Rubrivirga marina: one gene and its partner. The protein of the gene in region 1 interacts with the protein of each later gene in a pairwise test. Links are inferred from orthologs where the notes say so. Each region holds a gene or a part of one and is shown on either strand. Other genes may lie near its edges. The genes, in order: ruvA and ruvC.

Evidence for each region.
Region 2: the proteins of ruvA (region 1) and ruvC interact in binary tests that used the Escherichia coli proteins (3 or more experiments, as listed by UniProt). The link is inferred for Rubrivirga marina from one-to-one orthologs.

What each region holds. Positions count from the first base shown.
Region 1 is NZ_MQWD01000001.1:1,523,255-1,526,457, reverse strand. The notes cover bases 211-3,103. They hold ruvA (Holliday junction branch migration protein RuvA), read left to right. Parts: upstream 211-1,305; coding sequence 1,306-1,902; downstream 1,903-3,103. Other genes in these bases: BSZ37_RS06295 (sensor histidine kinase), read left to right, coding at 2,854-3,103; BSZ37_RS06300 (response regulator transcription factor), read left to right, coding at 2,013-2,744; BSZ37_RS06310 (hypothetical protein), read right to left, coding at 969-1,166; BSZ37_RS06315 (hypothetical protein), read left to right, coding at 211-967. In the rest of the region: BSZ37_RS06320 (RNA polymerase sigma factor), read left to right, coding at 1-68; more of BSZ37_RS06315, read left to right, coding at 80-210; more of BSZ37_RS06295, read left to right, coding at 3,104-3,203. UniProt on the Escherichia coli protein: The RuvA-RuvB-RuvC complex processes Holliday junction (HJ) DNA during genetic recombination and DNA repair.
Region 2 is NZ_MQWD01000001.1:4,519,341-4,522,508, reverse strand. What follows is about bases 117-2,974. They hold ruvC (crossover junction endodeoxyribonuclease RuvC), read left to right. Parts: upstream 117-1,206; coding sequence 1,207-1,743; downstream 1,744-2,974. Other genes in these bases: BSZ37_RS19280 (hypothetical protein), read right to left, coding at 2,506-2,974; BSZ37_RS19285 (hypothetical protein), read left to right, coding at 2,162-2,455; BSZ37_RS19290 (DUF4290 domain-containing protein), read right to left, coding at 1,792-2,073; BSZ37_RS19300 (YebC/PmpR family DNA-binding transcriptional regulator), read left to right, coding at 392-1,141; BSZ37_RS22715 (hypothetical protein), read left to right, coding at 163-288. In the rest of the region: BSZ37_RS19305 (alanine racemase), read left to right, coding at 1-26; more of BSZ37_RS19280, read right to left, coding at 2,975-3,069.

The DNA of each region.
Region 1 (3,203 bases):
ACAGCGAACCTTCCGTGGAGGGCGATGGAGAGGTTAGATCGAATCCACCGGAGGGTCTAGGGCCCTGATTCCCATCGCCGTGACTGACATCGCCCTGCTCCTCGATGACTACCCTGCTCTCTCCCCCGACGAGCGGGCCGCAGTCGACGCCCGCGTGGCGGGCCGCCCCGAATGGGCCGAGGCGCACGCCGAGGCCCGCCGCCTCGCCGCCTTCGTCGACGCGGCCACGGACCGCGACGACCGCCCCGAGCGCGCCGTGGCGCGGCGCTTTGGGTCCCCGCTCCTCGACTCCGCCTCTGGCGAGCGGGCCGAGGGCGACGACGCCATCGACGCCCGCCTGGACGCGATCGCGGCGGAGGCCGAGGATCCCCTCCGGCGCTACGAGCGCCTGACGGGTCACGTCCTCGGCGACACACCCGCTCCAGGCGGCGACTCCGCATCGGGCCCCCTCACTCTCCTCGAGCCCGCGCCCGCCCGTCCCCGTCTCCGGCTGGTGCGCGCCTCGACCTGGGCCGCCGCTGCGGCCGTCCTCCTTGGCGCCTACGGCGGCCTCTTCACCGTGTCGGCCGCGCTCGTCCCCGAGCGGGCGCAGGTGGCCGCCCTCGGCGAGATCGAGGCCGACCCGCCGCCGGTCCTCCGAGGCGACGAGGCGGTCCCCGAAGCCGACCGCCTCGCGGCCGCCCTCGGGGCCGTCGACGAGGCACGCCGGTCGACGCTCGGGCTCTTCCCCACGTACGACGCCGCCACTCTCGATGCCGCCGCGGCCGAAATCGAAGCCGTCGTCGAGGAGGCCGACGCCACGTCGTGGGCCTCCCAAGAGGCACGCCTTGCCCTCGGACGCATCCTGCTCTACCGGGGCCGAGACGCCGAGGCCGTCCGCGTGCTCGGGACGCTCGTCGAACAAGGCAGCTACCGCGGCGCCGACGCCCGCCGGCTGCTCGACTTCGTCCGCCGCGACGGCGCGTAGCTCACGAGCCGAGCTCGCGCCGTTCGAGGTGGGCGACGGTCGTCCCGTCGGCGAGCGTCTTCCCATCTTCCTCGGCGGGGCCGCCCGCGAGCGGCGAATCGGGTGGGACGGCGCCATGCCCGCCGGCCTCGTAGCTGCCCGACGGCGAGTCGTCGCGGTCGAGGTCGTCGGTGGGATCGGTCGTCGGGGCGTCGGGCATCGTGGGGCTCGGGGAGTGCCGGAGACGAACCCACGTGGGGCACAGGGGGGTCCCCGCCCGACGCCCATGACAGGTCGGTGGCACCGGGCAGGCCTAGCTTGGACCGATTCCGCCCCCCTGCTTCGCACGCCCCAGTTCTGTGTACGCCTACGTTTCTGGCACACTCGCCGACAAGAAGCCGACCGAAGCCGTCATCGAGGCCGGCGGCGTCGGCTACCGCCTGCTCATCCCGGCCTCGTCGTATGAGCGGCTGCCGGCCGTCGGCCAGCCGGCCAAGCTGGTCACGTCGTTCGTCGTCCGCGACGACGCGCTCACGCTCTACGGGTTCGCCTCGGACCCCGAGCGGACGACGTTCGAGACGCTGACCAACGTGAGCGGAGTCGGGCCGAAGCTGGCCATCGCCGCGCTCAGCGCCATGAGCCCGAGCGAACTCCGCGACTCCGTCGTGGCCGGCGACGCGGCCATGCTCACGCGCATCCCCGGCATCGGGAAGCGGACGGCCGAGCGGCTCATCGTCGAGCTCCGCGACAAGTTCGCCTCGATGGACGGGCTCGAACCCGCCGGCGCGCTCGGCGGCGACGGCTCCAGCGAGGCCCGCGCCGACGCCCGTTCGGGCCTGGAGGCGCTCGGGCTCAGCCGGGCCGAGGCCGAGAAGCGGCTCCGGAAAGTCCTTCGCGCCCACCCCGGCACCCAGTCGGCCGAGGAGCTCATCCGGCTCGCCCTCCGCGAAGCGTAGTCGACTCCGCCCGCCTCGGGATCGGGGTGGGCCCCCAGGCGGGGGATACACTGCGGTAACACGCGCCCCCGGAAGCCCTCCTAGCTTCCGAGTCCACCGCCCCATCCGCTATGGACGCCGCCGCGCCTGCGCTCCCGACGGACGACGACCGCGCCACGGTCCTCGTCGTCGACGACGAGCCGGACCTCGTCGAGCTCCTCCAGTACGCCCTCGAGACCGCGGGCTTTACCGTCCTCACGGCCGCCGACGGCGTGTCCGGGCTCGCGCTCGCCGAGGCCGAGAAGCCGGACCTCATCGTGGTCGACATCATGATGCCGCGGATGGACGGGGTCGCGCTGACCGAGCAGATCCGCGAACGGGCCGCGCTTCGGCTCACGCCGATCCTGATGCTGACGGCGCGGACCGACGAGCGCGACGAGATCGCCGGGCTCGAGGCCGGAGCCGACGACTACCTCCCGAAGCCGGTCTCCCCGAAGCGCCTCGTGAGCCGGGTCAAGGCGCTCCTCCGACGGATCGAGCGCGAAGAGGAGGCCACGACGGCGCAGGTCCGCGTCCACGACATCGTGGTCGACCGCGACCGCTACGTCGTCGAGCGGCCCGCGACGGGCGAGACGTTCCGGCTCCCGCGGAAGGAGTTCGAACTCCTGTTCTTCCTGGCCAGCCACCCCGGCCGCGTGTTCGAGCGCGACGAGCTCCTCAGCGCCGTTTGGGGCGCCGACGTCGTCGTCGTGGACCGGACGGTCGATGTCCACGTGCGGAAGATCCGGGAGAAGATCGGGAGCGACTACATCGAGACCGTCAAGGGCGTCGGGTACCGGCTGGCGGAGGCGCTGGGCGAGTAGCGCCGAGCCGGCGCGCGGCTCGGCCCACCGCGGCACCGAGGCGGGCGGAGCCGGTCGATCTGGCGGGATCCCCACTCCCTTTCGAGCCCCCATCCGCTATCCTGCGGTGGTGACCGCCCCTACCTACACCCCGTCCCGCGTGCACCGCCTCGCGCTCCGCGTGGCGGCGACGGTCGCGCTGCCAGTCGGGCTCGTCGCCGCGATCGGCGCGGGCGTGCCCGGCGGCGTCCGGACAGGGCTTCTGGCGGGCGTGCTGATGGCGCTCGTCGCGAGCGTGGCGACCTACGCGGCCGTCTCGCGGCAGATCGCCGGGAGGCTGGAGTTAGCGCGGCGGACGCTCCGCGAGGCGCGGAAACGTCGGTTCGACGCCCTCGCCTCCCTCCCGGGCGCGACGGGCCGCGACGAGCTCGACGCGCTCATCCACCAGGTCGGGCGGGCCGGCCGGACGCTCCAGCGCGA
Region 2 (3,168 bases), 3.0 Mb from region 1 along the record:
AGACGCTGGAGGTTGTGGCGAGGTAGGGGGTCCCGGGGCGAGACAGCAGATGTTTAGAGCCCGGCTAGGAGCCGTTGGCGTTCCGCTTCGGGCGTCGTATTGCGACTCCGTCGGGAACGGCATAGGTCTCTCTCAGGGGAAGACATCTCCGATCTGACCGTCATGCGTGCTCTCAAGCCCGTTCTCCTCTGCCTCGCCGCCGTGACCGCGTTCATGGCCGCCGGCTTTGTCCAGGTCGTCACCGCGCCGACCGCCCCGATGCCGACCGTCTTGGTCGCCGTGTGGTAGGCGCGATTCGTCGGGGATTCCGGCGGTCTGGATTGGATGCGGCCGGAGCGTATCGCGGGCCAGGCTATCTTGGGCACACAGACAACCAGCCCAGGATTCAGCGATGGCCGGTCACAACAAATGGTCGAAGATCAAGCGGAAGAAGGGCGCCGCCGACGCGAAGCGCTCGAAGGTGTGGGCCCGGATCACGCGTGACATCATGGTCGCCGCCCGCGGGGGCGTTGGCGACCCCGCCCTCAACGCGCCGCTCGCGCTCGCCGTCGACAAGGCGAAGGCGGAGAACATGCCGAAGGACAACATCGAGCGGGCCATCAAGCGGGGCACCGGCGAGATCGAGGGGGCCGACTACGAGGAGCTCGCCTACGAGGGCTACGGGCCCAACGGGATCGCCATCTACGTCGACGTCCTGACGGACAACACGAACCGGACCGTCGCCGACCTCCGGAGCCTCTTCTCGAAGGCTGGAGGCAACCTCGGCACGTCGGGCTCCGTCGCGTTCCTGTTCGATCAGAAGGCCGTGTTCGAGATCCCGGCCGCCGGCCTCACCGAAGACGACCTGTTCCTCCTCGTCGCCGACGCGGGTGCCGAGGACCTCCGTCGCGAGGGCGACCACTTCACGGTCGAGGCGCCGGCCGAGGCCTTCGGCGACGTCCAGGCCGCCCTGGCCGACGCCGGCATCGAGGCCGACGAGGCCGACCTCCGACAGCTTCCCACGACGACGACCAAGCTCGAGCCCGACCAGGCGGCCAAGGTCCTCCGCCTCCTCGACCAACTCGACGACCACCAGGACGTCCAGGCCGTCTTCTCCACGCTGGAGATGGACGAGGAAACGCTCGCCGCAGTGGAGGGATAAGGGATCCGGGAGGGGCCATACGGGGCGCCTCCTCCCTCTATCCCTCATCTCCATCCCGCCCCACCATGATCGTCCTCGGCATCGACCCCGGCACGCGGACCGCCGGCTTCGGCGTGGTCGAGGTCGAGGGCAACCGCGAGCGCGCGCTCGACTTCGGCACCATCGACCTGCCGGAGTCGATGGACCACACGCTCCGGCTGCAGCGGATCTACGACCGCATCCTCGAGCTGGCCGACGAGCACATGCCCGACGAGGCGGCCGTCGAGGTCCCGTTCCTCGGCCAGAACGTCCAGTCGATGCGGAAGCTGGTTCGCGTGGAGGCGACGGTGATGCTGGCGGCGATGCACCGCGAGATCCCGGTCGCGCAGTACGCGCCGGCCGAGGTGAAGAAGGCCGTGACGGGCAAGGGCCGCGCGGCGAAGGAGCAGGTCGCCTTCATGGTCCGCGCGATCCTCCGCCTGGAGGACTCCGGCGCGCTCGACGCCAGCGACGCCCTCGCCGTCGCCCTCTGCCACGCCCGCCGCGCGACGACGGGCCCCGCCAGTGGGGCGCCCAAGGACTGGGCCGCGTTCATCAAGGCCAACCCCGGCCGCGTCCGCTAGCCGCGAGGGCCTCCGCCTCGGTTCCGAGGCGGCGAGGGCTGGCGCCCGCTAGGTCGTGCCGAGGCCACGCTCCTCGTCGCGGACGCGGACGACGTCCGCGACCTCACTCGCGTCAAGCGTCCGGTTGCTGAGGGCCACGGCCAGCTCGGCGACCTGCTCGGCTTTCTGCGGCGCCTGGCTCCACTCCGGGTGCGCGTTCTCGATGAGCGACACCAGGATGCGGACGTAGGGGAAGCGTTCTTCGGCGGAGGGCAGCGCGCCGGTGGCCTCGGCAAAGAGCTGGGCGTTCCGGCCGACCTGGCGGTCGAGGATGCGGCGGTCGTAGACCATGGAGACGGGAGAGGAGAGGGGACCCCGGCGGGGCACCGCTATACTACGGGCGGTCGCCGACAGTTCGGAGAGACCGCTCCCTGGCCCGATGCCCGCCTCATCCACCGCCGCCTTCCCCAACCCGCGCCCGCCGTACCGGCTGGAGCTGCTGCCCGTGGTGCCGCCGTACTACCGGCGCGCGCGGGCCTCGGCGGTGCGTCGCGGCGAACTCGTCTACTACGGCCCGGCCCCGACCTTCTACGGTGTCGGGGAGGTCCTGTCGCAGACCGAGGAGCACGTCCTCGTCGACTTCCGCGGGACCGGCCAACTCGGCGTCCACCAGGAGTCGCTGGAGCCGCAGTATGTCCTCCCCATTCCCGATGACCGGGCGGGCCTGATCTGAGTCCGCGCGGGCGCCGGGCCCCTCCCGCCTCGGCGTCGAGGCGGAGAGGCTCAGATCCCGAGGTCGAGCCCGAGGCGGCGGAACGTGGCCGGAGGTACGTAGCGGGCCTCGAACGTGCCCTGCGCGGCCCCGCCGACGCGCCGCGTGGGCGACGTCACCGTCAGCCCATCGGCGTCGAACTCGAACGAGCCGGCCAGGAAGCCGTAGCTGTCGATCCGGGTCAGCGCGAGCGTCCCGTCGACGCCGCGGAGGACGGCGCCGACCGACTCGAGCGGGTCGTCGGCCTCGTCGACCTTCGCGATCGTCGCGGCGACGGACCGGTCCTGCTCGTCGGCGATGGCGTAGGCGCCGACCCCGGGGCGGTCGCCGGGACGCCGGAAGAGGACGTAGTCGTACGCGTCGTAGTCGCTCTCGTAGAGGTCGCCCACGAACAGGCCGAGCACGAACTCCGGTCCGCTCGCGGTCTCGACGACCGTGTAGACCGCCTCGCCGTCGACCGCCCGGGCCTCGGCGTCGACCTCGACGCGGCCGACGAACTCGCCGAGCAGGCTGTCCTCGCTGTCGCACCCGGCGAGGGCGACGAGGGCGATCAAGAATGGGAGAGAGAGGGGCAAGAATGGGAGAGAGAGGGGGCGGGGCATGGGAAAGGGGGGCGGCGCCGGGGGGACCGGAGTAACCTCCGCGGGCGAGGTGCGTAACCGACGCTCTCTCGC